Regions from separate parts of the Paenibacillus sp. ClWae2A genome, predicted to be linked through region 2. Evidence: riboswitches for the same ligand, from Rfam matches in the RefSeq annotation. Region 2 holds a riboswitch; the other holds the start of a gene.

Region 1 (16,080 bases), on a different contig from region 2:
AATGTACAGAGAGCGTGATTGATTCTTTTTTAAATATAACGTAATATTTATTATGTAAACTATAATTATTTCTACTTATGCTCTTCTTCTTGAATGATGCAAAAAAACAAAAAAAGCAGCAGACCTTTCTCGGATCGAAATCCTTGATGTGGCTTGCTGCTTTTATAATATGTTCGGGATGTTACATCCCGTCATCAGTACGACGTTCGATGGCTTCGGACATCGTTTTGTCGGTAAGGTGAGCATAGATCTCGGTTGTTTCCGTAGAAGCGTGTCCAAGTTGCTCTTTCGTTTTGTAGATATCATTTTGCAGATAATAGTCGGTTGCGAATGAGTGGCGTAATTTGTGCACGGTTAGATAAGGTTTGCCAAAACGTTTGGCGTATTTCATGATCATGGCCTGGATCGCTCTTTTGGTCATTCGACTTCCTTCCGAGTCTCCGTTACGCAGAGCAATGAACAGACCTTTCTCCCGCTTGGGCGTGCGGTAACGTGATTGCCGCAGGTTCATATAAGTTGCGAGTTCGTCCTTGGCCTGTTCCCTGAAATAAACGGGTGTTTTGTACGTCTCATCATTGTTACCTTTGCGATAAACATACAGGAGTTTGTTGTTCAGATCGAGATCATCGACGTTCAGGTTCACAACTTCCGACACCCGTAAGCCGGAATTCAAAATCAGGCTGGCAATACAGGCGTCCCGTTCTTTGTTGATTTCATGGGAGTACAGGGCCTGCTTGTTCTTCTCCATATCAACAGCGTAACCTTCAAGGATATAGCCGATAAATTCCAGCAGTTCCTCTTCCTCCAGGATTTTACCTTTGAGTTTGGCAGCGGTGTCCTTGGGTTTATGGGTACGCTTGATCTCGATTTTGGCCATAATGTTCCGCTTTAGCAAAGGATAAAAGTCTTCATCTTCCGCAATTTGGCTCAGGTAATGAAAAAGGGAGCGAAGGGAAGAGAGTTTGCGAGAGACGGTAATTCTGGAATTGGTTCCTTCCCGTTTGGTTGTGAGAAATAACCGATAGGCGGTAACCGAATCCATGCGAAGGACTTCTAGTTCAGTCAACGTAACTTCTTTATTAGAGCTTGCCTCGGACAGCCCTTCTGCTCGCAACCATCCGAAGAAAGCTTCGTAATCTCTCAGATATTCGAGCAGGGTAGAGGGGGACAGGTCAGGCAGCTTGTAGTCCATGAATTGCTGAACGAACCAAGGCATGGAAGGTAGTTTGTCATCCAGCTTGCGTCGATCAATCTCTTTTTGCACGTTGGTCAAGTTCGACACCTCCATGTGAAAAACATATAAAATTAATATTCAATGAATTAATATTCTATGCTCTAGTGTACCATAATTTACATGCTCACAGCTTGTTCATCAAAGCAGGCAGTAAGTAGGTATGCTTCCTTGCCCTTCGGCGCGTAAACCTTTAAAGTAATCAGTATACGTAGAGCAGAGGAGGTGAACCGGATGAATATGAAAATAGAACTGGTTCCCCGGGAACGCAGTCAGGTGATTCGGCATTTAATGCAATTTTATCTATATGATTTTACCAAATACCTGAATATTGATGTGGACAGTAACGGCATTTTTCCGGAATATCCGGGTCTGGAGGCATTCTGGGCAGAAGAGGACCGCAAGTTTCCTTTTTTGATTACAAGTGATGGGGCACCTGCAGGGTTTGCTCTGGTGGAGAAATTGGAGCCCGGAAGTAAGGATAACGACTACTATTTGACTGAATTTTTTGTAATGCAAAAATATCGGCGCAGTGGGGTGGGCACTCGGGCAGCCTATGAGCTGTTTAAACGTTTTCCAGGAAGATGGAAAGTGACTCAGGTTCGTAACAATGTCATTGCCCAAGCGTTCTGGCGAAAAATTATAGGGGATTATACCGGAGGCCGTTTTCGAGAGAAATTCCATCCGGAACTGGGCAATCCAAGCCAGTATTTTGTAACCTGATTCCCATCAGGGTTTACCTACATATAGAGCATTTGCATGATTGCGATATAAGTTGAACTAATCATTTACACGATAACGGAGAGGACAGAAAAAACCTGAAAAAGCGAAGCGTTCGCGTTTATCCCCGGATTTTCCCCTTTAGAAAAGGGAATCAAAAAATCTGGGGATAACAGCGATTGGAAGGTTATTCTGTCATCGTAGTGTCAGTGTAAATAATCTTTAGTTCAACTTATAAATCTGATGAAGGAGTGAGTAACATGAACGTACCCACATTCCATCTCGATGGACAGACAGCACTGGTGACAGGTGCAGGGAGAGGGATCGGAAAAGCAATTGCGATTGGACTTGCCCAGTCAGGCAGTGACGTTGTACTTGTATCCCGAACGATGAAAGAAATTGAGGAGACAGCAGCCTACATCTATGAACAGACAGGGCGTAAAGCGCTCGCTCTGACTGCGGATGTGACATCAAAAGAACAAATGGAAGAGACGTTTCAAGAGGCGATCTCGGAGATGGGTAGTCTGGACATTCTGGTGAATAACGCAGGTATGAACATACGAACACCAGCACTTGAGGTAACGGACGAGCAGTGGGAGACCATCATGCAGACAAACTTAAAATCGGCTTTCTTCGCTTCGCAATTGGCGGGTCAGCATATGAAAGAACGTGGGACCGGGAAGATCATTAACATCTCTTCGGTAGGCGGTCACACGGCTTTGCGGACAGGGGTTGTATATGGCGCGACCAAAGCTGCGTTAATTCATATGACCAAAGTGCTCGCACTGGAATGGGGCAAGTATGGAATCCGTGTCAATTCAGTAGGGCCATGGTATTTCCGAACACCTCTGACTGAAAAACTGCTGGATGATCCCCAGTATTTGCAGGAAATTGTAAGTCGTACACCGCTACAGCGAGTGGGAGAACTGGAAGAAGTGGTAGGCCCGGTTGTGTTCCTGGCATCAGATGCAGCGGGATATATAACGGGTCAAACGTTATTGGTTGACGGTGGAATGTCCATTTATGGGTTCTAATTCAATTAAGTTTGTTGCAGTCTGGAGACTTCATTAAATATCGCAGATCAGGAAGCAATTGATCTTACGTTGCCTGAGGCAAGAAAGAGAAACATGGGTGTAATCGCGAAAAGACCAATTGCCAATGCGGCTTGGACGTATGATACACTTTCGGAAGAGGCTTATCCATTTATATACTGGAAGCGCTTAAGCGAACTTAACTATGGTTTTCTAGGTGAAGATGCCCAGGCAGCGGTGGAAATAGCACTGCGTTTTACGCTAAGTTCCGATGGTGTAGACACAGCTATTGTAGGAACAGCCAAGCCCAATCGCTGGCAGCAAAATGCCGACCTTGTGGCTAAAGGGCTACTACCACAGGAACTATATGATGAGATTAGAGCGCGATGGAAAGAAATCGCCGGAGCAGACTGGACTGGCCGGACTTAATTTGGAGATATTAGCGAAGTCGCCATATGGCGGCTTTTTTATGACCAACATAAAATATTTTCAACATATGAAAAATTCACAACAAATTTGGAACAGAGTTTTCGAAAACTTCTAGCGATTAATGCCTATACTTCAGCCTAGTACGAAAACCGGTGAGAAAGGATGAAAGAGGTAAAATCCCAGGGAGTAGTCCTTCTTTTTTATAGACGACTACATTTAAAAAAAACCACGAAGTTGTTGAGAAAATACGAAAAAGAGCCAGTCTGCGTTCGATATGAAAGAAATTGCGACTTAATTTATAATATTTCAACATATGAAAAATTCACAATAGAAAGATCATTTTTTCACCTTAGTTACCATCTCTCATAAAGTTTCGTTATCGCTCCCACATGTTTAAAAGGAAAACCATTCCAAGCAATAGAAGTCAATAACTTTTTTGCGGATTTTAAATAGGATTGAACATATATCTTTTTGAATGATGCTTAAAAGCATACAGCTTAAATCCAGCAATATAATAAATTAAACATATCAATTGTTATGTAAACTAGTAATAATTCTTTTGGTAATACAGACATAAAACCTCCATGTCCTGTAAATCGTAAGGGGATAAGGTATAAGGAGGAGCTTCATGAAAAGTCAGCAACACCGTAAAAAAGACGACGATAAATTAAGTTGGGTCAGCCTATCCTTGTTTGGCGCGGGTTGCACACTGGGAACAGGATTTTTTCTAGGAACCAGTCTCGCGATTCATTGGGCAGGCATATCCGTACTTATATTGTTGGTGCTGGCGGCGGCAGGTACTTACTTTGTATTTGGTGCGCTGGCACAGATGACGGCAGATGATCCAAAGGAAGGCGCTTTTCGAACGTACGCAGGAGAAGCATTCGGACCTTGGGCTGGTTTTGGTAGTGGATGGATGTACTGGTTTTCTGAAATGCTCATCATGGGCAGCTCATTGACGGCACTTGGGCTGTTCTCTCAATTCTGGTTTCCCAAGTTTCCGCTTTGGGCATTTGTTGCGATCTATGCCGCTATAGGTCTGTTCATTGCTGCACTGGGAGCGAAGGGATTAACCAAAACGGAGAATATTCTTGCTGTAATCAAACTTGCTGCAACGGTTGCATTTATAGCTATAGCAGGAGCGGCTTGTCTGGGATGGTTACCTGTAAAAGTGACGCCTGAACAATTGAAGAATGAATGGCTCCCGCATGGGGGTAAAGGGGTATGGACCGGTTTCATCTATGCATTCTTTGCTTTTGCCGGGATCGAGGTCATGGGCTTGATGGCTGCTAACCTGAAAGAACCCAAAGATGCAGTGAAATCAGGTCGAGTAATGTTATTATCGGTGAGTACACTCTATGTGATTGCAATTGCTTTGATCCTGTTGCTTGTGCCTTCAGCTCAGTTAACTCCAGATGAAAGTCCGCTTGTCAAAGCCATGTCAACCATTGGATTCACCGTTGTGGTCCACATTCTCAACGGAATTCTGATTATTGCGGGATTCTCAACGATGGTGGCTTCGTTATATGCTATTACATCCATGTTGGTGAAACTCGCAGAAGATGGAGATGCACCTAAGCTGTTCACGAAGACCTGGGGGAAAAAGGACATGCCACTTCAGGCATTGTGTTGCACAGCGGCCGGATTACTCCTGTCTACGTTGATGGCATTATGGATGCCTAAAAACCTTTTTGAATATGTGACGACAGCAGGTAGTCTGGTATTGATGTATACTTGGCTACTAATCTGCATCACATACATTAAGAAAATGAAGCCTGTGAAGTGGAATCGCATCAAAGTATGGATTGCCATGATATTAATTGTGGCTGCTGTAGCCGGGACAGCGATGGAAAAAGCCAGCAGAACGGGTCTGCTGGCAAGTGTGGGACTTGTCGTATTTCTTGGGATAATCACGTATGTTGTTCATAAGGTACGTGGCTCGAAACCACCGCAGTCGGCACCATCCAAACCATAAGTACCTTTCAGCAACTTTCGTGGAGGTCGCACAACGGATTAATGAGTGCTTTAAGATTATTTCGTCAACTTGCCTATGGCTTGCTTCATCCGCATGAATGGACATTTGGAAGGTGTCTGCTCATCATCAGGCAGGAAATACTGTTTCCATTCCAGATTATCTTGCTGACCATACCACATCAGCGAGGGATGAGCAGGTACAGCATCATACGCAGCGAGACGTTTGCGAATCAAGGTTTTCATTTTACGGCCAAGAGGGGTGTTGTCATTAATGGATTCGAATACCCACCGCGGTTGAAAAGCAAACATGAGATAAGGAAAATGCCGGCTGGCTCGGAGTTCATGTGCGGGAGTTGCACAGAAACAAAAATAAGGCTCTCCACCAAAGCAAAATTCCCATGATGAATCATGAGGATCGGTTGAAATATGTTCCGGCCACGGCTCGGTATCGTGTGAACTTACCCGATTAAGCATTTGCCAGAATAACGTCTGATATTGCTCTACCGTTGTATGATCTTTCAAATCAGTTGGCGTCTCACAGATCACGACCATGGAAGCGTAATGACCGGTGTCTCTCGAGACAGGACCATATTGTCTAAGCAGATCCGCCATATCTTCGGCAGCTTGTTCAGATCGGGGATCACACGTAAAGCCATACCTCAAATGTCCTGACAGAAATCCCATTCGTCCAGGTACACATGGATACGTATTATTTTCATCGGCGATCATATCTGCAAATTGCGAATAAGCGTCCTGCTGCCAAGATGGAAGACGCTCAAACAAGGTATTAATTTCGTCGGCACTATACAGCTCCGCCATTGATTCCCAACTCCATTCCACATGATACCGTTACAGTATTAATGTGGGGGAAGTTGGGTGACTGTCCAGCCTGATTTTATTGTCAGAAAAAAATGGAACGCACAGCTTCGTACCCGAAATACAAACCAAATCCGATCAGGCAGATTCCCGAAATGATGGAGATCCAGCGCAATACATTCTCACTGCTATGTTTGTGGAATCGACTGGCCATTCCAGCCATAATGACATCCCACACCAGAATGCCAATGAATATGCCTGAACTGTAGAGCAGCAAATGAGCCGTGTCTGTATGCTTCACAGTTGTCGCGAGAATGGAGCCATAGATCCCAAGCCAAAACAAAATATTCAGTGGATTGGACAGGGCCATCAAAAAGCCGGATATAAAAGATTTTCGAACAGTCGCTTCCGCAGTAGATGTACCTTGAATCCCCTGTTTCAGCTTCGAGAGCGTTTCTACTCCCGTGTAAATCAGAATAAAACTGCCAAATGACCAGAGAAAAGAGCGCATGAACGGCGTGTCCAGAAAATGGGCAACCCCAAAATAAATCAGCAGCATATACACCAAATCTGCAAACATGGCGCCGAGTCCCAAAATCCAGGCATGCATGAATCCATGTCGAGCTCCACGGTCGAGTTGGGCGGCGTTAATCGGACCGATTGGAGCAGACAATGAGATTCCCAGAATAATATAACTGAACAGTACAGACATAAACACGTTCACTCCTTAACGGGTTCGATGAATTGTACCAGTCGTCACAGAAAATGGGTACAAGTCATCGTATTCCCGCAAGGAGTGAATTAGAACAAACTACTTTTCTCATATTGCGTCAAGGCCTTGTTATTCTGTTATAGTTCCACATCCAATTGAATTGGGGTGCAGTTGTAGCCGTTGCATGAGCTTTCTTCACAAGGGCAAGCGGAGAGTCCAATCGTGAGATCCATTAATGCCTCCATCTCGATATAATCACCTGCACGAGAGTCGGGAGCTACAACATCAATCTTGCCTTCACTGTCTACAACGGACTTCATGAACAAGTTAAATGGATAGTGTTGATCTGGTGGTAGAATCCCGAAGGGTTCCAGTGCCGTGTTCAGATTGTGATAACAACTCGCGTGATCCTTTTTGTCGTATAACACCTCATACATCTCGGGACGACAAGCGGAGTTGAAGAAATCATGTACCCCAACGGTGTCACGGACAATCTTAAGTAATGGTTGATATTGATTGGAATACACAAACTGTCCTGGTTTAATGCGGTAAGTCCGCAATACGTCCATTGTCACGCCGGGGTCCAAGCGATGGTTAGCATCTGTAGCATCGTATGCCACAAAATCAATGACTTGCTGTCCCTCCAGATCCGTTATGCGTAGTAAAGAACCCTTGTTTACTTTCAAGGCATATCCTGTTTTGGCAGGGATACGATAAGACTGTTTATGGCGCTGATTCGTATTCATCCGTCACATTCCTCCGCTACTTTTTGTTTTCAGTATGCGGAGCAGATGAAGCTTTCATGCACTATATGGCAACACACTGTACTCAAATAGGAACATCCAATGGTAAATTTAAAAACACACCACATCATACGCCTTTATGCTGGAAATAGTGGATTACCTTTCATCCCGATCCAGAGGTCTGATTGTTCAAGCTGTGCAGCCAGATGTAATAACCAATCTTCACGTCCTTTGGTTGCCATCACTTGAACACCCATTGGTAAACCTTCAGGTGTCACATGCAGAGGTACACTTATCGCAGGTTGGCCTGTCAGATTTGCAAGCTGGGTAAACGGTGTATACGTAAGACTTGGCTCAAACATTTCATAGATAAGTTGCTGTTGCTGGGTCTTGTCCATCTCACTAATCCGCATCAGATTACGGATCTGTTCGTCATGAGGTGTTAATTCTCCAATCTTAGGCGCAGGAAAAGCATTAACGGGTGTGACGTAGAAGTCATAACGCTCAAACAAGGTGGACATCTGGGCTGCAGCTACATCCCATTCAGCTAAGCTATGTACAAATTCTGCAGCGGACACCTTTTTTCCAGCTTCAGCCAGAACCCAGGATTCAATCTCCATATCATCGGAAGTCAGAGCCCGACTCATGGAGCGTTCCATGGAAGAGATCATCGCGGCCATCTCTCCACTGTTCATCATGTAATAGTTCTCCATCAGCCTGACTCCGTTGACTGGACTCAGCTTTTCTTCAACATGATGACCTTGTTCTTCCAGCCAGCGCACGAGCTTGTATACAGACTCTTTGGCTTCTGCGCTGACAGGTGTACCCACGGGCGAATCCGTTGTGTATGCAATTTTCAGTTTGCGTTGATGTGGATAGCTCATATCTGCCAAGTAACTGCCTGGAAAGAGTGGAGCATGGAACGCAGCTTCAGGTTGAATGATTTGTAAAGTATCAAGCAATGCAGCACTGTCACGAACCGAGCGAGAGAGGGCAAAATCAATCGATGCGCCTTGCCATTGACGACCAACTCCCGGTCCCACAGGTGTGCGCCCGCGGGTTGGCTTTAACCCAAACAATCCGCTAAAGGAAGCCGGGATACGAATCGAACCTCCTCCGTCACTGGCTCCGGCAAGAGGAACAATACCCGAAGCTACAGCGGCAGCGGCACCCCCACTTGAACCACCTGGGGAGTGATTGATATTCCATGGATTGCGAGTTGGACCATGAAGACGGGGCTCGGTAATATTTTTTAAACCAAATTCAGGCGTATTGGTATGTCCTATGAAGATAAAGCCTGCATCACGCAGTCGAGTGACAAAATTGGAATTGCGTAATGCACGATGCTCGCTGAACAAACGTGAGCCTGAAGTCAGAAATTCACCTTCCAAGGATTGCGAGATATCTTTCAGGAGCAGGGGCACACCGGCAAAAGGTTGTTCTCCAGGGCGAACCAAACCGGCTTCCTCACGTGCACGGGTTTCATATGTACGAACGACCGCATTAAGCTGCGGATTCACTTCCTCAAGGCGTGCAAACGCCGCTTCCAGCAATTCAACCGGGGATACTTCCCGGGATCGGATTAGTTCAGCCAAACCTACGGCGTCGTAGGAGGTATATGAGAATGAAGTCATTAATGATCGTTCCTCTCTGAATATAATTCATCTGTTTATTCCATATGTCATCGTACCACCGTAATAGATAAAAGACAAAACCATAGAAGAGACGTAGTTCGATGAATTGGATATTCGGTATGAGGGGAGGGAGAAGAGCGGAGGGTTTCAGATATTGAAATAAAGCACAGGGGTAATAGCTCATACTGCTAATTGAGAAAATGATCGAGTAAATCGAGTAATATCGAGTAATGGAAAAAAACCACTGCTCATCTAATTTGATGTGCAATGGTTTTATTTTTATATTTGATTATTGGTTTATGTGTGGGCCTCGGATATATCCACTCACTCTGTACGCAGCTTAGGTGCCGCATCGGCCGCAGTTGATGATCTTTCCTGCTGTTTGGAAATGGCGAAGAGTGCCACCCAGATCAGGATAAAACCAAGCAGCTGTTCCCATGTGATCAGCGTACGGAAAGCAATCCAGTTCACCAACACACCTGCCATCGGGAAGCTAAGTTCTGCGAGTGTTGCAACAGATGCTTTGGTTGACGACAGACCTTTGTAATACAAAAGAAGACTGAGCAAACCTGGTAACAATGCTTGACCTAGAATGTTGAGGATGACAGCAGTCTGTTCACCCGTTCCGGACGGAAATGTCCATGCCGCGCCTTCGTTCCACGTCATAAAGATCAAGAGCGGGAGAGCAACGACAAAACGAAGGGAGGTGACGGTTTCGTAACGCGCCTGACCCAGCATCAATCGTCCCATAACGGTTGAACCTCCCCATAGGGCAGCAGCTCCAAGGGATAACAAGCTGCCAGCATGAATCCAGTTGTCCCAGTTACCTAATGGCAATGTGAAGCCAAATGTAAGCAGGTAAGTTCCTGCTAATGCTATGAAGAACAATCCACCGAAGCGACGTGGTAACGTTTCTTTCAATAACAGTTTAGCCAGCACGATAGCGAAGAGTGGTTGCATTTTTTGCAATAATAGCACCGTATTTGGATCGTTATGTGTAAGCGCCATGGTGAACAATACCGTTGCGAGTGCTGATCCTCCCCATGAGATAAAAATCACGGCAATCCAGTGGCGAGCACGCAGGTTTTTCAGATCAGCTCGGAATTTCCACAGCACGGGAATGGCAATAAGACTCACGATGATATGTTCCACCAGTACAATCTGCGTGGATGTCATCGTGTTTAGCAAAATAATGCGGAAGAGTGGGTCGACACCCCATAAGGCGGCGCCAAGAACTACAAGCCAGAATCCGGTATTACTTCGTTCCTTGCGGTAAACAGGTGATGCTGCTGATGTCTTTTCCATATTCAGGACTCCTTCGTCAGAACACGGAATCTTCAGTTGGCAAAATCGACAAAAGCCCCCGTTTTGGTATAAACCAAATAAACGGGGGCTCATCCAAGGACATGCGTCAGGAAAGAGGCCTTCCCGTGAACGGCATGTCAATGTGTTGATCTTCTCTCATCCGGACTGTACCGTCGGCCTTGGATTCACACCAAGTCAGTCGCTGAATGTCCTTCGTTAAGAACAATTAGCGAGTCGCGGGCTGGTTCCGAAGAACATCACCGCCGGTTGGGAATTGCACCCTACCCCGAAGATCCTATTCAATTATATAGTGTGTTGAACAAGCTGTAACATTAATAAGTTCATCTTATTCCTGTAAGCGCTAGCAGTTCAAGCATTTTTTTTAGAAAACGATTTTCCAGCTTCCTTGCTGTCTGCGAAGGAGCACGATCTGGCCTGCGTGATAGGCATCATGGAGTACCCAGCGAGCTAGTTCGTGTGCCCATTTCTCTTCGGAGTCCATATATGCGGCTTCAAGATCTGACTCTTGTAGTGCAGCTAATTGATCTCGCAACTGTTGGGCTAATCGAGTTGTACCCTGTAGCAGTGTATTCCATCCGGCTGCGTCCGTTGCATCTCCAGGATTCCCAAATGTGTATTCATTGGAGTCTACAGCAGGAAGGGTAGGCTCCTTACCTTGCATGCGACATAATAAGCGATGGTTGTAATAATACATATGGTTAACCAACTGCCAGATGCTTAATCCTCCTGAGGGTGGAATCCAGGCTGCTTGTTCTGCTGTAAGACTCTCCAAGGATTTCGACAAAGGTACAATCCAATTACATTGATCCCAAGTATCATCCTTTTGAATAAGCAACACATCTAGTGCTGTTGTTTTCGTCATTGCCGTTTTCCTCCTAGCGTAAAATTGCGATTTTTGATGTAACTAGCTAAAACTGATTAATAAGGTTACACTCAATATAACACATCAAAGACGAGCTGTAACCTTCTTTATTTAATTAGATGGTTACATAAACGGAGGTATATATATGGACAGATTATGGACCGATTTTGTAAACAGCGATTATCACGATTGGCGTGGGGGCGATCGATCGGAGGACAGGCTCGGGAAGGCGAGCTGGCAGCAAGATTTTCTGGATCGATGGAACCTTAACGCTTCTGTCCCTGCATCTCCAGAAGATGAGTTGTCGATGAGAAACTTCAGGAATGAATTGTTGGCTCTTGGAGCCCGCGTGTCTTCAGGAGCATCATTAACGGATATAGAAAAACAATGGTTGAATGGCTTTATGGAAGCAGGGCGTGTGAGAAGAAAATTGAATACAATTGATCAGGAACTGAAACTCCAACTGGTAGCTGTGGAAGCTCATTGGCAGCAGGTTATGGCTGAGGTAGCTGCTGATTTTGCTTTGACTTTGGTGGAGGGAGAAGGGGGCAGGATTCGGATCTGTGATAATTCGGATTGTCGCTGGATGTTCTATGATGATACCCGAAGCAGAACACAGAAGTATTGTGATGATAAGATGTGTGGCAATCTGATGAAGGTTAGAAGATTTCGGGCAAAACGCAAATTCCAAAATTGATAAATACTAACAATAACTATATAATGTATATATACTAGCGAAAAAATAGTCAGAAGCAGTACAGATTCGTAAGCAGGATGTGATCGTCTTTCAAACCAAAATAGATGGGAGATGTTTCTTGTGCGGACAAGTTATCTGTTGAAAAATGGCTGTGTGTTGTCGATGGATGCTAAAATTGGACAGTATAAGAGGGCGGACGTTCTGATTCAGGATTCACTGATCATGGCTATTCAGCCCGACCTGGATATTCCGGATGCGGAGATCATTGATGCTTCATCGATGATTATTATGCCTGGGCTGGTGGACACGCATCGGCATATGTGGGAATCACTTGTCAAAACAGCGGGAACCAACTGGTCGTTACCAGTTTATTTGCAAAATCTCTATTATGGTGCGATGGGAAGCAAGCTCCGCCCACAAGATAGTTATATTGCCAACCTGCTCGGTTCCTTGGAAGCGCTTAACGCAGGAGTGACGACAGTAATGGATTGGAGCATGCCGTATTCCCCTGACCATACGGATGAACTGATTCGTGGACTTCAGGATGCTGGCATTCGGGCGGTATTTGCTCACGGAGTACCTGGTGAGACGGACTACTGGAATCGGGATAGTCAACTCACGTATTCGAATAATGATCTGAGAAGAGTCAAAGAACGTTATTTTTCATCACGGGATCAATTGCTTACTTATGGGCTTGCCATTCGTGGCCCAGAATTCAGTCATAGGGATACAACCGTGAAAGAGATCGAACTAGCACAAGAGCTGGATGCGATCTGTTCCATGCATGCCGGATTTGGCAGTTGGGGATCTGTGGATCGCTCGATTAGTCACTTGTACGAAGCGGGACTGTTAAGTCCACGGGTGAATATCGTTCATGGTAACACCATGGGCATGGATGAATACAAAATGCTGGCAGATAGCGGCGCTTCCTTGTCGGTCACACCTGAGGTTGAAATGATGATGGGGCATGGATATCCGGCCACCGGCTATTTTCTTGAAAATGGGGGAACCCCTACACTTGGTGTAGATGTTGTAACGTCCACAGGCGGAGATATGTTCTCGCAGATGAAATTTGCACTTCAAGCTGAACGATCCAGAGCCAATGAACAACTTCTGCAGCAGGGTGAGATGCCAGGTGAGTTGAACTTGCAGTCCAGCCAAGTACTGAGATTTGCAACTTCAGCTGGTGCCCAAGCATTAGGTTTGGAGAAGAAGGTAGGAACGCTGACCCCAGGGAAAGAAGCAGATCTGATCATGATTCGTACCACCGATCTGAATCTGTTCCCCGTTCATGATCCAATCGGCGCTGTCGTTCAATTTGCTAATCCATCCAATGTGGATACGGTGTTTGTGGCAGGTAGACTCGTGAAGCGAGAGGGCAAGCTTTTGAATGTTGATCTGGACGCAATTCGGGATACGGCGATGCAGAGCAAAGATTATTTGTTATCCCAATATCGGATGTCAGATGCTGAGAGAATTGCTTTCTCATAATTCACTTTTTCATAAAAGCCTATATAAGATCAGTTCGTATTTTCATATACACCTCTAGCTGTATAAAGAGGAAAGGAAGAGCCATATCATGCGATGTGGCTCTTTTACATGCTTGCATATCGTCCAATTAGACAGGATAACGGAGGAAGGGACAGCGGAAAAAGACGAAAAAAGATCTCATTCTTGCAACTTCAGATAACAAGGGATTAAAGATGATTTTTGCTGAAAATTAGGCTCATAAAAACTGCGCATAATATAAATTATACGCAGTTTTGTTTTAAATCGATTTTCATATTTAACCACGTGCAACAGATCATGATAATTTTCGCGAAAAAAGAACAAAATAAGAGATCTGTAAAAATAAATTTAACCAAGCAACGCGATAACGTGTAGAATTCGATAGGTTTTTATAGGTGATCGATAAGATAGAACAAATGACTTTTTCATAGAACAGATGGGAAGCCATCCAATCTCTGCTACATCCATAGCACATATTGCACATTCAAGATTCATGACGAAAGGAACATGGCTATGCGTGAGAACGAACAACGATCTTCATTATTTCGTAAAAAACCAATTGCCTCCAGGGGCGATAATAGCAGTGCTTTGAAACGGGCGCTCGGTCCGCTGGACTTAACCACACTTGGGGTGGGTGCCATTATTGGTACCGGGATTTTTGTGCTGACCGGTGTAGCTGCCGCAACGTATGCTGGCCCGGGCCTTGTACTGTCATTTTTGCTGGCAGGTATCATATGTGCATTCGCTGCATTGTGTTACTCGGAGTTTGCCTCAAGCATACCGGCATCGGGTAGTGCGTACACGTATAGCTATACGGCTTTTGGCGAAGTGATTGCCTGGATTCTGGGATGGGATTTGATATTAGAGTATGGATTCGCGAGTGCGGCGGTAGCCAGTGGATGGTCTGGATATTTCCAGACGTTATTGTCCGGATTTGGATTGGAGTTACCACATGCGCTGACGAGTGCGTTCAGCCCGGAAAAGGGAACCTATTTTGACATCACGGCTGCGGTCATTACGTTAATTATCACTTTCCTGCTTACCCGAGGGGTGAAGGAGGCGGCTCGTGCGAATGGCATAATGGTAGCGATTAAAATTATCGTGGTACTGATCTTCATTGGTGTAGGAGTTTTCTATGTAGAGCCAACCAACTGGCAGCCATTCTTGCCTTTTGGTATCTCAGGTGTAACAGCTGGAGCAGCAACCGTATTCTTTGCTTACATTGGATTTGATGCGGTCTCCACAGCGGCAGAAGAAGTCAAGCGACCACAACGGGATTTGCCGATCGGAATTATTGCGTCACTCGCGATCTGTACCGTGCTCTATATTGTTGTATCGTTGATCCTCACAGGGATCGTGCCGTATAACATGTTGAATGTAAGTGATCCGGTTGCGTATGCATTTGAATTTGTCCAATTGAAGGGATTGTCCTGGATTGTATCTCTTGGAGCGATTGCCGGCATTACGACCGTATTGCTGGTCATGATGTATGGTCAGACACGTTTGCTCTATTCCATGTCTCGTGACGGACTGCTGTCACCTGTCTTCTCCAAGGTTAGTGGCAAGAGTCAGACACCAGCGGTAGGGACATGGGTTGCGGGTATTATCGTGGCTCTGTTCTCCGGGTTCATCTCGTTGGGACATTTGGCGGAGCTTACGAACATCGGAACGTTGTTTGCTTTTGCAGTCGTAAGTCTGGGCATTATCGTGTTGCGTAAAAATAATCCTGATCTCAAACGCGGCTTCCGCGTTCCACTTGTGCCACTGATTCCGATTCTGAGTGCCTTGGGTTGTGTATACTTGATGACACGCCTTGCGGCTCTGACATGGATTACGTTTTTTGCTTGGTTGATCATCGGACTGATTATCTACTTTGCGTATGGACGGCATTACAGTCATCTGAATCCGGCACGCCGGATCTCCAGTGCTTTCAGAGCGAAGGATAAATAGATTAGTTGAGAACGTCTTTAACCGAGAACATCTTCATTTTTCCTCATTTCGTATCGCTTAGGCGAAGCGGGATGGGGATTTTTTTATATAGAAAGATAAAGGATGATAACAGCAGGGGAAGGTTGGAATTTTCTTCATATATGGGTAAGTAATAAGGGGCGTGACGAACTTAATCAAGGGGCCGGGGTTGCGGCTAAGCCAAATATGAAATATATTTGGGGATGTGACATGCCATCAGACATAAGAGAGGGGATGTATCATGAACACACCATTACATACGAATTCAGATCATCAAAATGCAGCTTTTGGATTTGCGCTGGCTGACTCAGCCGTACTTGCAGATGCACAATTGCTTGTTTCACATTTAGAGGATTCACAAACCTTGCAGTTGGATATTGATCCGCAGCGCCTTCTGAAGGATGGACGTAAGGCATCTGTAATTGCAC
Region 2 (16,080 bases):
GTCGCAGTTAAGCACACGCCGTTCACTGCTACACTATCACCAATCTTCAGATCGTCCATGATGGCGGAAGCTCCGATATTCAGGACCATCGCTTCGCCTTTCCGACCAATACGCCGGATCTGACCGACTTCTTCCACCAAACCGGTAAACATGCTGCCGCCTCCCTTGTTTCATTTATAAAGAACCTAACTACTTTTTTTCAAATCCATTTATTTATTCAGGCCACACCGGAATACCGCCAATGCTGATATTATCTCCAACTTGTTCAATCTCCAACTGATTCAATTGAATCGCCTGATTCATACGTTCCACACCCTCGAAGCGGAAGCTTCCAGGTGTATCATAACCGCCTACAATCTTCGGAGCGATGAACATCAGCAGTCGATCGACCAACCGTGCCTCCAGCATAGCTCCATTCAAGGTGCCCCCACCTTCAAGCAAAATTGAACCAATCTCACGCTCACCCAACTTGCTAAGTCCGCTTAACAGATCCACACGTGGTCCAGGACCACAGCGTATTATTTCAACGCCGTAGGCTTCCAAACGTTCAGCAGCTTCAGGACTGGCTTCGTCTGTTGTCAGTACCCATGTTGGAACAAGACCATCCTTAACCATTTTGGCACCTACCGGAAGACGCAACTTGGAATCCACCACGATACGCACCGGACTAATGCCTTCCACTTGCAAGCGGGTTGTAAGCTCCGGATTATCTGCGATCACCGTGTCGACGCCAACCATGATTGCCTGGTGACGATGACGAAGGGCATGCACAATCTCACGAGCCGGCTCGTTGGAGATCCACTTGCTGTCTCCGCTGCGAGTAGCAATTTTCCCATCCAAAGTAGTAGCTGTCTTCAGTGTCACGAAAGGTAGACCCGTTGTAATAAATTTAATGAATTTTTCATTCATGCGTCTTCCACGCTCACGCAGTACGCCAACTTCAACTTCAATGCCTTGTTGACGAAGCATGCTTATGCCTCTGCCGGATACTTGCGGATTTGGATCTTCACAACATACCACAACACGTTTCACCTTTTCATGAATCAGGCGTTCACTACAAGGTGGCGTCTTGCCATAATGACTACAAGGCTCAAGTGTAACGTATACCGTACTTCCTTCAGCATCACTGCCTGCCATGTTAAGTGCATGCACCTCCGCATGACCGGTTCCACGTTTCAGATGGCTCCCCAGGCCTACAATACGACCCTCTTTCACAACTACACATCCAACGACCGGATTAATCCCCGTCTGTCCCTGTGCTCGTTCCGCCATATCCAATGCCAGTGCCATATAAAATTCATCATTGATCATTTCCAAATCCGTTCACCCCGCGGTTTAAAGTCTTGTTTATTAAAAAATCCCCGTCGAACAATCAGTTCGATGGGGATGATGAGAGACAAATGTCACCAGCAGGAGTGAAATGGATACAGCACGCCAACACTTTGCCCAAAACTTCATTTCGGGCAAGTGAAAATAGACACATACCTTAATGAACATCAATTAGAGGTAAAGAGCTTTATCGTGTGGCATATGTATGGAACTGTCCGGTGTAACCGGATCTTCCCTGCACAGTGCAAGACATCACAAATCGTGACTGTGCAGCAATACTCCTGCTGAATGCAAACCTGTTAGGTCTGCACCTCTCCTTCTCCCATCCAGACTATACTGTCGGTTCTGGAATTACACCAGATCAGCCATCTGCCACAGGCAGACAGGTCACGGACTTTGCATCAAGTGCTGGACATGTGTCCTTACACTTCCTGCATCACCGCCGGTAGGGAATTGCACCCTGCCCTGAAGGATTGCTTTCGTTATTACTTGGATGTTAGCACTTTAATGCCAAAAAATCAATTGTTTTTTGTTCCTTTTTGTCACATACTAACTTTTAATAAGCTAAGAAACAACAAAAACCGCTTCCTCTCAAGGAGGCACGGTTTTTGTTTGGAGGCACATTTCACATCCATCGTATCATTCTACAATTCTGGAAAACACCAGCTCGCCATATGCTTCAATTCTTTGGCATTGTGAAATGGCAAGCGATCAGGTTCTGGCAGCGGCGAAACAGGAATCGGAAATTCTCTTGCCACCCTTCTGACCCAACTTGTGGAATCAATCGCGATAGCTGAGCATTGCCAGCGTCCATTCGTTCGTGGTCGAAACGTCCCATGCAAATCTGCTTTTCCCGGCATCTCTGGAAAGACACCATCCAGATATTCAACAATGACACGTTTATCTCTGACTTCATGACAATATACTGTCACCCATACACCTTCCCGGACCCGAACAGCGTACACATCCCCAGACTGTACTTCCCCGGTACCTGCATCAGGAGATGCCTTCGGTACTTTTCCGCGAACGCTTCTCTTCTTCTCCAATGCTCCTAAGATCGTGTCCTTTACAGCTGGACTCTCATCAGGCTTATCCGCAAGTGATATATTATTCAGATCAAAATCATGAAATATCTTTTTCAGGTTGTTCTCATTAATTCCGACAGATGAATCCCACCATGCCAGAGGGGCCTGCACTTCAACCCGAACATTGGGGCGTGCGTCACGTTGCATGTATGTGGTGAATTCCGTGATCATTCCAGGATGTTCCGGCGTATCCAATATGCCAATCAGAGCTAACGTCTCAAGCAAATCACGGTAGGCATATTCCTTCTGTGTAGGCAAAAGACGTTCCTTCTTGAGCGCTACTGCTGCCTTGCTGTAACGTGTTTTGGGAGGTAATTCGCGCAGCACCGTTAACACCGCACGGAATGTCCAGCGGTCGTACTCATTGGGTATTGGAAGCTCCTGCGCAGCAGCCAGCTCTCGAAGTGCCAACACATATCCATAAGGATCACCGTCCAACGGGGTTCCATTGGTCATCCGCCAATACCATTGCAGCGTTGTGTCGGTTGCTTGACCTACACTTAATCCGCAGATCTTACAAGTGTTCGAAGATGGATATGGCGTATGTTCATGGCTTGGCATACTGCTTGCAATAAGCTTGCCCGTAAGCAACGAGCGCCAGATCATGGGTGCTGACCACAAAGAGGATACAAAGGCCTGCGCTGCATCATTTAACGTCCATTGATTCGCAACTTTTTTCAGCTCAGTAATCGTTTCATCATGTTCCGGACGTACAAATCGATTCGGTTCATGCCCAGCTGCCTCAAGCGCTTCTCGATCCTTTACGGATAGACTATCCGGAACGACATGTCGCGATGCCTGCAGTTCTTCATCCCACAACGTGCGCTCACTATAAATTTGTTTTAACAAGCTTAGCTGAGTAACCATATCCAAGGTTCATTCATCCTTTCCAATCATCGATTTCGAATACGTGACATAAGAAAAATAAAAAAAGTGCTTCTATAAAAGAAGCACTTCATGTTTGGATCCAGTTAAGGTGAAGGTATTAAGCTTCTACAACTTCAACAGTTTCCATTTTGTCTTTACCTTCTAAAGCGTCCACGAACTCCATACCTTTAGTTACTTTACCAAATACAGTATGTTGTCCATCCAAATGTGGTTGCGGTTGGTAGCAGATGTAGAACTGACTTCCACCTGTGTTACGGCCAGCATGTGCCATAGCAAGTGTTCCGCGCTCATGTTTGTTCGGGTTGATTTCACAGTTGATAGTGTAACCTGGACCACCTGCACCGGAACCGTTAGGGCATCCGCCTTGAGCTACAAAGCCCGGGATAACGCGGTGGAATGTAAGACCATTGTAGAAACCGGAGTTAGCCAGTTTCTCAAAGTTTGCTACTGTGTTTGGAGCTTCTTGATCGAACAGATCGATCAAAACTTCTCCGCCGTTTGCCAATTTAATTTTCGCTTGTTTCGCCATATGTAAATGACTCCTTTCGTAGTGACCATCGTTAATGGTGCCAGAACGCATGACCCTGGGCCAAGCATTACAACACTTTTCTTAGTGTACACCGAAAATGACTGGATCGCAAAAAAAACAGTAACTTTTTTCATATTTTAGTCCGAATACATAAAAAGCAGATGAAAAAGGAAGTTCCCTTTTCATCTGCTTCAACTGTAAAATCCCTATATCCTGAATAATGCAGAAACGCATTATCTTTTGACAAATTAGCGAGTAACTGGCTGTTTGCCAATGCGCGCTGGTACCAGGTCATTCTGGATGATATCTTGATACGTCTCACGGCGTACTACGACATCTCCTTGACCGTCTTTGACAAATACAACAGCTGGACGACGAATCCGGTTATAGTTGCTAGCCATGGAGTAGTTATACGCGCCTGTGCAAGCTACAGCGAGCAGATCGCCACTTTCCACTTTTGGCAGGTCCAGATCCCAGATCAACATATCGCCACTCTCACAGCATTTACCCGCAACAGATACCGTTTCCTGAGCAGCCTCATTCGCACGGTTAGCGAGCACAGCTTCGTACTTGGATTCATACAAAGCAGGACGTGGGTTATCGGTCATACCACCATCAACGGCAACGTATTTACGCACGCCTGGAATGTCTTTGCTTGTTCCAACAGTATAAAGGGTTGTTCCTGCTTCACCCACGATGCTGCGGCCTGGTTCAACCCAGATCTCAGGTACGGCATAACCGATTTGGGCAAAATAATTTTTAACTGCGTCTGTAATAGCCTTCACGTATTGCGCAACTTCAAGCGGCGTATCTCCGTCGATATAACGGATTCCGAATCCACCACCCAGGTTAACCACTTTGAAAGCAACATTAAGACGCTCATATACGCTTGCTGCAAATTCAGCAACACGTTGAACAGCCATCTGGAAGCCCTCAACTTCGAAAATCTGGGAACCGATATGGGAATGCACACCGAGCAATACCAGGTTAGACTGCTTGGAAGCCAAGTCAATCGCTTCAAATGCTGTACCATTGCCGATATCGAATCCAAATTTCGAATCCGTTTGACCTGTGGAAATATATTCATGCGTATGGGCCTCAACACCAGGCGTCACACGAAGCAAAATGTTTACTTTACGATTTTTGTCCGCTGCTACAGCCTGCAACAGATGCAATTCATTGAAGTTATCAACAACAAAGCATCCAATCTCCGCATCAAGAGCCATTTCGATCTCTTCCAGCGTTTTGTTGTTACCGTGGAAATGAATGCGCTCAGCCGGGAATCCTGCTTGCAGTGCAGTAAACAGTTCACCATCAGATACAACATCCAAGGAAAGTCCTTCTTCAGCTGCAAGGGCACACATCGCCATTACACAGAATGCTTTACTTGCATATGCAACCTGGAAGCCCAATCCGGAAGCACGGAATGCTTCCATGTACTCTCTGCAACGCTCACGAACCAATTGCTCGTCCACAACGTACAGGGGAGTTCCAAATTGTTCTTTCAGATCTGTTGCATCAACTCCGCCAATCTCCAGATGCCCTTGCGCATTTATTTTACTTGTACCATGTAAATACATAATCTGCATTCCTCACTTTTTTGTATACTGGAACAGTTGTTATTCCAATGATTTTACACCAGTATATCAAATTAGGCAGCGAGATGAATGGATTTTTCGGAAGATCATTTGTGTTTTTTACTTTTTCGCAGTTCACCGTCCGGATCATCGGACATTTTGGTGTTGTCACGGGTTTTGTTAAATGATGGACGTTTTTTATTTTCCAGCAGCGGAAGCCGGAATAAAAAGTTACCCAAGGCCTTTGCATTAAACGGTATAAAAGGCCAGAGATACGAAGAATTGTACGACCTGTGAACGGTTAGCGCCAATATAAGTAGTGTACTGCCCACGACCAATCCAGGAACCTTGAATATCGCTACTGCAATGAGCAGAAACAACCTGACGAGCCTGTTAGCGAGCCCCAGCTCGTAACTCGGCGTGGCAAACATTCCGATGGCTGCGATAGCCATATAGAGTACAACCTCATTGACAAAATATCCTGTTTTGACGGCGATATCCCCGACTAGAATTGCCGCGATCAAGCCCATAGCCGAGGCCAGAGGTGTAGGGGTATGGACTGCTGCCATCCGTAATAAATCGACACCAAGTTCGATCAGGAGAAACTGTAAAATCAGTGGTAGCTTTACATTTTCCTGCGGACCAATGAAGTCAAGTCCCATCGGTTTAATCGAAGGATCAATAACCATCAACAGCCACAGTGGTAGCAAAAACAACGATATGAGAATCCCTGCAAAACGCACCCATCGTAAATACGTTCCCATTAAGGCCGTCTGTCTATTCTCCTCCGCATGCTCACACAGGTCAAAGAAGGTCGTAGGCAGAATCATCACACTGGGAGAAGTGTCTACGAAAATGACAACTCGCCCTTCCAGCAAATGGGAAGCTGTAACATCCGGTCGTTCCGAATAACGAACAAGTGGGAACGGATTCCAACCCTTGTTGATAATCGCTTCCTCCAACTGCTTATCGGCGGCGGGAATACCATCGATATCCACTCGCTGTATTTTTTCACGAACGGAATCCACCTGCACTTTATCTACAATATCATCAATGTACACCACGCAGACATCGGTTTGTGTTCTCCGCCCCACCTGCATGATCTCAAACTTCAGTCCAGGGTCGCGTATTCTGCGCCGCACCAAGGTCACATTGGTCAGAAGCGTTTCGGTAAAGCCGTCTCTGGAACCTCGAACTACCCTTTCCAATGAAGGTTCTTCGGGTGAACGTACCGGATAACTCCGGGTATCCATAATCAAGACCGAGCGGTCCCCTTCAACGAACATTGCGCTCATACCGGTAAGAACCTTGTTGATAACCGCACTCATCTTCTCGACTTTTTCCACCTGAATATGGGGAATGTAACATTCAAAATAGGATTTGAGTGCATGTCCGGACACGTCATCCGGCGTAAGATAGGTCAGTCTTTTCAACACTTCAAGCAAAATCTCATCCTTGGCGAAGCCGGTGATCATCAGCAATCCAACGTGCTTGCCACCCAGGACCATTTCCCTCATATTCACGTCAAACGATTCTCCGAGCCCCAGTACCTGTTGTAATGTATATCTATTCTCACTCATGCGTGGGGAGATATCATCGTTTTCCTGCCAATATTGTACGGATTCCTCAATGCTGTCGGACATCTCATTTTGTTTTTTCTTATTGTACGCTTTCTCCTCTTCTTCCTTCTGAATCTCATAAGCAGACTTGTGTAACATCTCTTCCGTTATACCTTCACTATTTTCCTGGCCTGTGTGCTCCGTTCGTTCATCCATCTTCCATCCTCCTATGGCCACGAGTTACCGCTGATATATAAAAAAATCAAACAGGGAACCTGTCATTTTGCCCAAAATCATGGCGAGCAGTAATCCAAACAAATAAGGTTTCATGCCCAATCGTTTGGCCAGCACGGGCAGTACATTAAGTACCTCAGTGAGCGCCGCGGCCAGCAGACCGATGAACACGCCACAGAACAAACCAACAATCGGGCTGAGCAGCAGCACCCCATGCATTTTCCAGTGCCAGAAATCCGCCACCGTCCCGAGCAGTGATCCACCAATTAGCGCCCCTTCGTACCAGTGAGTCTTGTCATACGATTGCGTAAGTTGAGCCAACCTGGGAATCATATCGAGCACCAGAATGAGCGCAATTACGCCACTTCCTACGGCAATTCCCCCTGCAACACCCAATACAATGCTGATTGCTCCATTAAGAACGCTCATCCGCATTCATCTCCCTGCGTTCCTGCTCGTGCATCCGTTCGCTTTCTTCAATCACTACATATTTATCTACATTTTGCTGGTATAGGAACATCTCCACTTCCAGCGGGGTAGGCTCCTCATTCCACTTTTTCTTGAACAGATGATTAAAAAATACTGCCATTCCGAATCCAATGCCAATGGAATACGCCACTTGAAACAGATAGGGATGTTCGTCCCGATGCCCAGTAAGCATCTCCACAATTCGAATCTGTACTTCCTGCATGTTCACATCGGCATGAAAATTCATAATGGTTAAGGCTGATCCGAAGAAAAGCAATAGCCAAACCAGAATGAACAGGGACTTGGAAGGTTGACCATTTCCCGCGATGACTTCAACTAACGTATGACCAGATCCCATCAGTTCCACGCTTACCTCCGGCAAGATGTGCCGAATTCGGGGAATAATCTGCAATATATCAATGAGGATCAGATTGCCATCCTCCGGTCCAGGGCGTAAAAGTTCAAGCTCCAGTAGCCTGCCCTCCTGGTCTTCAGAAGAGGTCAGTACATGTGCAATGTCTCCAAGCTTGACTGCTCTGCCCCTCTGGATGCGAATACGGCTGCGCAGTCGAACGTAGACCATTGGAGTGGGTGTCTGGGACATCCATAGCACTCCTTTACTGCGTAATTTAGGTTAGTATTTGAAGAATGTGCAAATTTATTACAAACGGGTTGGAAAAAAGGTGGAAGGGTGAGTTGACGCTGCGAGATGGATCGGTCATTGGTCGCTGTTATCCCCGGATCTCTTGAACTCTCCTTTTCAAGGAGGAAATCCGGTGCTAAAGGCGAACGCTTCGCTCCTTTTGACCGATTCCATCCCTCCGCTGCCCATCGTCCTCCCGTTTCCAAACGTTTGAAATAAGTATGCTGGGGAGTAGGCAGGAAGGGAATTAAAAGAAGAGCTTTTTGCGGTTATTTTGCTCAGAATTTCATGACTCTTGAAGTTATCTTCTGAATACAACATAGACTACAACTGTGTAGAAATTTGAAGATTAGCCTTTAATACGCTCTCCTTGTGACCGATTTTAGGCGCGACTGAGTGCGGAGCATTATTTTACATATCAAAAAAGTCGCCGTATGGGCGACTCTTCGGTATTAGTAGCTAGGCTCACGGATCATGAACAATAACTCAACAATTATTTTATTTTTCTCTTTTGTTCAATTCCCTTCTAAATCGTAGAGGGGTTGAATTCATTATTTTGCGGAATTGGTTAATGTAATAACTCGTGCTATTAAAACCGACCTCGTAGGCAATTTCGGTGATGCTACGCTTGGAGGATTGCAATAGTTCAATGCTTCTTTGGATGCGGTACTCGATCACATATTGCATGGGTGTGGTTTTCAGGATTTGCTTGAAATAACGGCACGTCTCCGATCGACTTAACTGTCCGGCCTTTGCAATATCTTCCAGCTTAATTGGATCGGCATAGTTGAGATTAATCCATTGCAACATGTCTTTCATTCGGTTGTTTCTGCTCATCTCTGATGGATCATGTTCCAGGGAATATCCGTTCATAATCAGCAGTTTCCACATATTAAGCACCGTAGAAGCAACATTCACTTCGTAAAAAGGAACTGGGTGCACTAACTCCTTTCTAATCCGTGCAATCGCATCCAGAATCTGTTCTCCCCAAGCGTCAGCTCTTTCGATATACAGAAAAGGCAAATTAGTTGCTGTTACATATGGATGTACGTACTTTATATACATATCCGAAGGCATGATAGCATGCGGGGACAAATTCAGACATAAATAGATGCAGTTCTCGCTCACACCGCGATCTTCAGCCATATGCATTACTCCACTGTTGATAAAAATCCCGTCACCTTTGGACAAAATCATCTTTTGATCGTTGATATGGAACAACGCCGTACCCTGAAGAACGGCAACAAACTGCAATTCATCATGCCAGTGGAGAGGAATATGTCCGTGAACATTTTGAACAATGGTTGTCTCATAACAGGCTATAGATAATGTATCGGTACGGTGTTGCGTCATTTCTTTCAAATGTTGATCAATGATAAATTCGATTTTCTGCATGGGCCTCATCTCAATATAGTTATATTTTTAAGTGTAATATTGATATAAATGTATCGCGTTTCTCCTTAATATAACACTATTCTTATATTTAAGGTGAGGCGAACAAGAATGACAACTTCTGCAAAATCCAAAATTTCAGGCATCGTACTCGTTCTGACGGGAGCCATCTGCTGGGGCATTGGGGGTACGGTATCTCAAAAACTGTTTCAACTGGATGGAATTGAGGTCAATTGGTATGTCACTGTACGATTGTTGATCGCTGGGTTAGTATTACTGGTTATTCAATTGTTTACAAATGGACGATTTCAAATTTTTGATGTGTGGAGAAATAAAAAAACGGCTGGACAACTGATCATTTTCGGATTGGTGGGCATGCTTGCCGTCCAGTATACGTACATGGCATCCATTAAACACGGCAATTCAGCGGTGGCTACACTCCTGCAGTACCTGTCCCCTGTTATGATCATGATTTACATCGCACTCCGTAAGCAGTCTGTCCTCACACGCAATGACCTTGCATGCGCCGTTCTGGCTCTCAGTGGATGTTTTCTCCTGCTGACGAATGGCTCGCTTACGCAGTTATCTGTCTCCTCGCTCGCAGTGATATGGGGGCTGTTATCGGGGGGTTCAGCTGCATTTTATACGCTGTATGCCGTGCAACTGATTAAAAAGTTCGATTCACTTGTTGTGGTCGGCTGGGCTATGATCATCGGTGGTTTGGGAATGAGTTTTATTCACCCACCCTGGAAAATGAATTTTGCTAGCATCACGCTCGAAACCTACGGTTATTTGATATTTACGATCCTTTTTGGAACCATGATTGCTTTTTGGTTTTATATTGCGAGTCTCAAAAGTCTTACACCCAAGGAAACTAGCCTGCTCGGGAGCGCAGAGCCGCTTGCTGCTGTTGGAACAACTGTCATATGGCTCCATGAACCTTTTGGCTTCTATCAATGGATTGGTATGGCATGTATTCTTGGCATGATGCTGGTCATGCAGTCCAATCGTTCGGGATCTCCCCGTATTAACAACAAATAACCTCCCACGCCATAATGCGCGATAGAAGGTTGTTAGTTGTCGTATATTGGTGTATAAACGCCAATATTGTTGTTGCAACCCACGAAATCACTGCGCGATCTGGTCGCGGATGGATTGCAGTATTTTTTTCTCCAGACGTGATACCTGTACCTGAGATATTCCCAGCCTGCTGGCAACCTCGGACTGGGTTTGATCCCGGTAATACCGAAGATAAACGATTAATCGCTCCCGCTCGCTGAGACCACCGATGGCCTCGTTCAGGGCCAGCTTGTCAAACCAACGTTCCTGAGACTCGTCAGCAATCTGATCCATTAACGTGATGGGATCACCGTCGTTTTCAAATACCGTCTCATGGATGGAGGTCGGTGGTTTGTTCGCTTCCTGGGCAAATACAACTTCCTCCGGGGTTACCCCCAGCTCTGCGGCAACTTCCTTAATCGTTGGTAAACGATCCAGATGTTTGGACAGTTCGTCCCTTTTTTTGCGGACTTTATTCGCCATCTCTTTCAGTGAACGACTGACCTTCAGGGTACCGTCATCCCGCAGGAATCGCTGGATTTCTCCGATGATCATCGGTACCGCGTAGGTTGAGAACTTCACGTCATAACTGAGATCGAATTTGTCCACTGACTTGAGCAGACCGATACAACCAATCTGGAACAGATCTTCCGGATCATATCCCCTGTTCATAAAACGCTGTACGACGGACCAGACGAGTCTGATGTTGCAGTTCACCAGCGTATCCCGTGAAACATGGTCACCCGACTGACTGAGCGCAATCAGCCGTTTGACCTCGGCATCGTCCAAATAGGTCTGTGAAGATGGTTTCACTTCAGCATCCATAAGAACACCAACCCCTAATTATACAATGCTTTCTTGGATTCAATCCTTTTTTTCATCTTGATGGAGGTGCCTCTGCCGGGCTCACTGCTGACTTCGAATTCATCCATGAAGTTTTCCATAATGGTGAAGCCCATGCCCGACCGCTCAAGTTCGGGTTTGGACGTATATAACGGCTGCTTGGCCAGTTCAAGATCTTCGATTCCTTCGCCGCGGTCTTCCACAATAATGGTAATCATATCTTCCCGAATCTCGGCCTGGATGGACACAACACCTTCGGAGTTGTTGTTGTATCCGTGGATGATGCTATTGGTCACGGCTTCCGAAATGACCGTCTTCAGGTCACTGAGCTCGTCCATCGTTGGATCAAGCTGGGAGATAAACGCAGCAACGGTTACCCGTGCAAACGATTCATTCTCTGACTTGGCCGCGAATTGCAGATTCATGAAATTTGTCCCTGTTCCTTCATTCATGAGACGACCTCCAGACCTGAGAGAGCAGTTCCCTCATTTTCGTATATCGGCATAATCTTGAACAACCCCGACATTTCCAGCAAACGGTACACCGGCGAATTGACGTCACAGACCACCATCTTGCCGCCTTTATTCTTAATGAGCTTGTATCTTCCCAAAATGACACCCAGACCCGAACTGTCCATAAATTGCAGATCTTTCAGGCTGAGTACGAGATGCTCGCTTTGTCTCCGCTGGATGGCTTCATCCATCTGCATCCGTACCATGTCAGCTGTATGGTGATCCAGCTCCCCGGATAATCGTACAATCAGAATCCCGCGATGGTGTTCCATTTCTACATGCAAGTTCACGTTTGCTCACTCTCCTCCCTGTCTTAGAACAAGGATTTCTACGCTTCCGAAGGCTTTTCCTGCCCCCCGACAAAACTAGAAGAAAACCCCTATTTAACTACAAAATATGTTCGAAGGATGCGTGCAACTCGCAGAAATCGCCGTTTAGTCAAACAAGTTGGACGTGGTCCGCTTGAACAACTTCCACCAGCCCGCCTTATTCACATCCTGCGGAGCCTGAATGTCGAACTCCTTAATCACGTCATTGCCCTGGTAAACCACAAGTTTACCTATACTTTGCCCGGCTTTGATTGGAGCTTTCAATTCTTTGGCGACTAGCAATTCATGCCGGATGTCATTGGATTTGGCTCCTTTGCGCATCAACACACTATAATTTTGTGTGGCATTTAGAGGCAACTCGGCAACTTCACCTTTTTCGATTCTCAGACTACCCAGCAGATCCCCTGCCTTGTAAAGAGCCTTCATCGTATACTGACTAAAGGCATAGTCAAACATCGAAGACACTTCGCTATTACGTGTTTTGGTATTTGGTTCACCAAGTACCACGGAAACGACACGCAGTCCATCTTTGGACGCTGTTGCGGACAGGCAGAATTTCGCTTCGGATGTGTAACCTGTTTTCAAACCGTCTGCCCCTTGATAAAAACGAACCAGCTTGTTCGTGTTCACCAGCCAGAATGGCTTTTCCGTATCTTTGCGAAGGTAATCCTGATATGCGCCGGTGTACTTCGTAATCCCTGAGTGTTTCAGCAATTCACGGCTCATGACGGCAATATCATGGGCGGAAGAATAATGATTATCAACCGGCAGACCGTTACAGTTGGCAAAATGAGTATCCTTCATGCCAAGCTCCTTCGCACGCTCATTCATTAGCTGTACAAAAGCTTCTTCCGAGCCAGCAATCTTCTCGGCCATAGCCACTGAGGCATCATTGCCTGAAGCCATTGCGATCCCTTTTAACATATCATCGACCGTCATTTCTTCCCCGGGCTCCAGGAAGATCTGAGAACCGCCCATAGAAGCTGCATATTCGCTCGTTCTTACTTTGTCCGTCAGCTTCAGCTTGCCCGAGTCAATCGCTTCGATTGTAAGCAGCATTGTCATAATTTTTGTAATACTCGCCGGAGGCAGCTGATCATGACTGTTTTTCTCATAAATGACCGTTCCCGTATCTGCATCCATTAAGATCGCAGAGCGCGCCGACGGGGCCAGGTCAGTTCCTCCCGCTGCCTTCGGTGTTTCTTCAGCCGATGCCGTTGATGCCAAAAGGGACAGCAGGATACAAAGGGTCATGAACGATGCCATTATTCTTTTCTTCACAAGGTTACCTCCTCAAATGACTTGCTTACTGCATGTTCCATGCATGTACTGCTAATCATTGTCGGCCCGTTTCCAGTAAATTATTCCATGTAAAGCATGATTTCCCGAACTTTTATTGAAAATGTGGTCATAGCCAAAAAAACGCACTGCACTCAAGGAATGAGTAACCGTACGTTCAACACAACAAAAAAAAGGTTACCCCCCGATGATTTCTCATCCAAAGAGGTAACCTTCTCTACTCAAATCTTGCTTACATTTGTGGAATAACTGCCACTACCAGCGCAAGGAACGACTCACGCACACGTTCCGTTGTGTCCATCACCTCATCATGTGACAGTGGCTGGTCCAGAATTCCGGCAGCCATGTTGCTGATACAGGAAATACCGAGTACTTCCAGGCCTGCGTGGCGTGCGACGATCACTTCAGATACAGTGGACATGCCCACTGCGTCTGCGCCCAATGCACGCAGCATTCTGATCTCTGCTGGTGTCTCGTAGTTCGGACCAAGCATACCTGCGTATACCCCTTCACGTACGTTAAAACCTTGTGATGCGGCCGTATCCTTCGCCAGCGCACGCAAACGGCGGCTATATGCTTCGGACAGATCCGGGAAACGCACGCCCAGTGCAGCGTCATTTGGCCCGATCAGTGGATTTTTGCCTGTGAGATTTAAGTGATCAGAGATCAACATCAAGTCTCCAGCTTCATACGACGTATTCACACCACCCGCAGCATTGGTTACAAGCAGGCTGCTTACACCCAGTTCTTTCATAACCCGTACCGGGAAAGCTGTCAATTCCGGACCATATCCTTCGTACATATGGAAACGGCCTTTCATCATCACGACCGGACGACCTTTAATGGTTCCGACCAAAAGTTCACCTTCATGTCCTTCTACTGTAGACACCGGAAAATGTGGAATATCCTGATAAGCGATACTTACGCCACCTTCAATCAGTTCTGCCAGTACGCCAAGACCCGAACCCAAAATCAAACCGACTTCCGGCTTGATGGAGCTTTTGCTTTGAATATAAGATGCTGCTTCCGAAATCATTTGTTGGTTTAATGCTGTCATGCGATGTATGTTCCTCCTTGAGTTGAAACGATCCGTCTTATGTATAACGGCGTTTGGATGTATTCAATTTATTTTATCCTAAATCAGCCCAATGTTCCGCATTTATTTGTGAATGCCATGCGTCAAAATCTATCTTGCCCTCGGATGATGAGTTTCATAGATTTCTTTCATGGTTTTGCGACCATGATTGCCATATTGTTGTCCGGGCTGCTCCACGTGACCCAGCATGTCTTGAACCGCACGTGTATCCGCCCCATTGGCAATCAGGTGTGCCGCAAAGGAATGACGCAGCGTATGCGGCGTAATTTCTTCCGAGATTCCCGCATCCACCGCCGCTTTTTTGAGCAGCTTCCAGAAGCCCTGCCGGGTTAATCGTCTGCCAGACACATTCACGAATAGTGCCTGCTCGTCCGAATCGGTTTTGAGCAACTTATTGCGGAACTCCTCCACATATACACTTGCCCAATGTGCTGCTGGTGCACCGATGGGAAGGATGCGTTCCTTGCCCGCCCCACCGCATCGTATAAAGCGCATGCCTGGCTGAACATCCCGAATGTCAAGGGCAATCAGTTCCGAGACCCGAATGCCTGTAGCATATAACAGTTCAAGCATCGCTCGATCTCTCACACCCTGCGGTGAACGAATATCAGGCGCTGTCAGCAGTTGTTCGATCTCCTGGATACTTAACACCTGTGGTGGCGTCTTGTCCGCCTTGGGAGCTTCCACATCAAACGTAGGGTCCTGTATAATATCACCCCGCCGCATCAAAAAATGAAAGTAGGAGCGCAGAGATACGATGCTGCGGGCAATGGTTGCATTGGCACGTCCTGCCTGTTTGAGCTGACCTGCAAACAGGACGACATGTGTGCGTCTGACCTGATCGGCTTCGCGTATGCCATATTCCTTATCAGCAAATTCAATGAACTTGTCCACGTCTCGGAGATACGATTCAAGCGTGCTGCTCGACATCCCTTTATCATCTTCCAAGTATAAGGCATAGGCATGTATCGTCTGTTTCATGTACAACGCTCCTCAACTGACAGATCTGCCGCTCTGGCAGACTGCTCCCGTATTTGCATCCCTGGCTGTTTGAAGCTACTCCCCGTACCAATAGAACAAACGGAGACGCTCTGCCATCGTAGGACGTCCTTCTCCATTACCCGGCCAATCCGTTTCCTGAAATACTTTGATTGCATTGCCAGTTGGCATCTGATACTGATCCACAGGTGAGATCCAGCCATTAAACAGATCCAGAACATGATAGAACAGATAAACTA

What was found. Region 2 has a riboswitch for FMN ahead of ribD (bifunctional diaminohydroxyphosphoribosylaminopyrimidine deaminase/5-amino-6-(5-phosphoribosylamino)uracil reductase RibD). Riboswitches for the same ligand answer to the same signal wherever they lie in the genome.
Region 1: another riboswitch for FMN. It lies ahead of QVE09_RS04115 (DMT family transporter); the one in region 2 lies ahead of ribD (bifunctional diaminohydroxyphosphoribosylaminopyrimidine deaminase/5-amino-6-(5-phosphoribosylamino)uracil reductase RibD).

The regions. Positions count from the first base shown of each region.
Region 1 covers NZ_JAULSQ010000001.1:995,642-1,011,721, reverse strand. The annotation lists gene xerS (tyrosine recombinase XerS) at 182-1,288, opposite strand; gene QVE09_RS04155 (GNAT family N-acetyltransferase) at 1,466-1,954, shown strand; gene QVE09_RS04150 (SDR family NAD(P)-dependent oxidoreductase) at 2,212-2,985, shown strand; gene QVE09_RS04145 (aldo/keto reductase) at 3,055-3,411, shown strand; gene QVE09_RS04140 (amino acid permease) at 4,040-5,386, shown strand; gene QVE09_RS04135 (YqcI/YcgG family protein) at 5,443-6,204, opposite strand; gene QVE09_RS04130 (LysE family translocator) at 6,287-6,913, opposite strand; gene QVE09_RS04125 (DUF1989 domain-containing protein) at 7,051-7,659, opposite strand; gene QVE09_RS04120 (amidase) at 7,794-9,290, opposite strand; gene QVE09_RS04115 (DMT family transporter) at 9,615-10,595, opposite strand; FMN riboswitch at 10,740-10,893, opposite strand; gene QVE09_RS04110 (DinB family protein) at 10,978-11,478, opposite strand; gene QVE09_RS04105 (CGNR zinc finger domain-containing protein) at 11,624-12,175, shown strand; gene QVE09_RS04100 (amidohydrolase family protein) at 12,296-13,666, shown strand; gene bcaP (branched-chain amino acid transporter BcaP) at 14,198-15,634, shown strand; gene QVE09_RS04090 (hypothetical protein) at 15,894-16,080, shown strand, end outside.
Region 2 covers NZ_JAULSQ010000003.1:64,333-80,412, forward strand. The annotation lists gene ribE (riboflavin synthase) at 1-152, opposite strand, end outside; gene ribD (bifunctional diaminohydroxyphosphoribosylaminopyrimidine deaminase/5-amino-6-(5-phosphoribosylamino)uracil reductase RibD) at 214-1,317, opposite strand; FMN riboswitch at 1,640-1,806, opposite strand; gene QVE09_RS11480 (hypothetical protein) at 1,974-3,281, opposite strand; gene QVE09_RS11485 (peptidylprolyl isomerase) at 3,400-3,831, opposite strand; gene lysA (diaminopimelate decarboxylase) at 4,080-5,411, opposite strand; gene QVE09_RS11495 (spore germination protein) at 5,516-7,183, opposite strand; gene QVE09_RS11500 (stage V sporulation protein AB) at 7,208-7,636, opposite strand; gene QVE09_RS11505 (stage V sporulation protein AA) at 7,617-8,273, opposite strand; gene QVE09_RS11510 (AraC family transcriptional regulator) at 8,811-9,707, opposite strand; gene QVE09_RS11515 (EamA family transporter) at 9,816-10,745, shown strand; gene sigF (RNA polymerase sporulation sigma factor SigF) at 10,833-11,588, opposite strand; gene spoIIAB (anti-sigma F factor) at 11,603-12,058, opposite strand; gene spoIIAA (anti-sigma F factor antagonist) at 12,055-12,408, opposite strand; gene QVE09_RS11535 (D-alanyl-D-alanine carboxypeptidase family protein) at 12,553-13,728, opposite strand; gene QVE09_RS11540 (purine-nucleoside phosphorylase) at 13,979-14,803, opposite strand; gene QVE09_RS11545 (tyrosine recombinase) at 14,933-15,823, opposite strand; gene QVE09_RS11550 (DUF4227 family protein) at 15,899-16,080, opposite strand, start outside.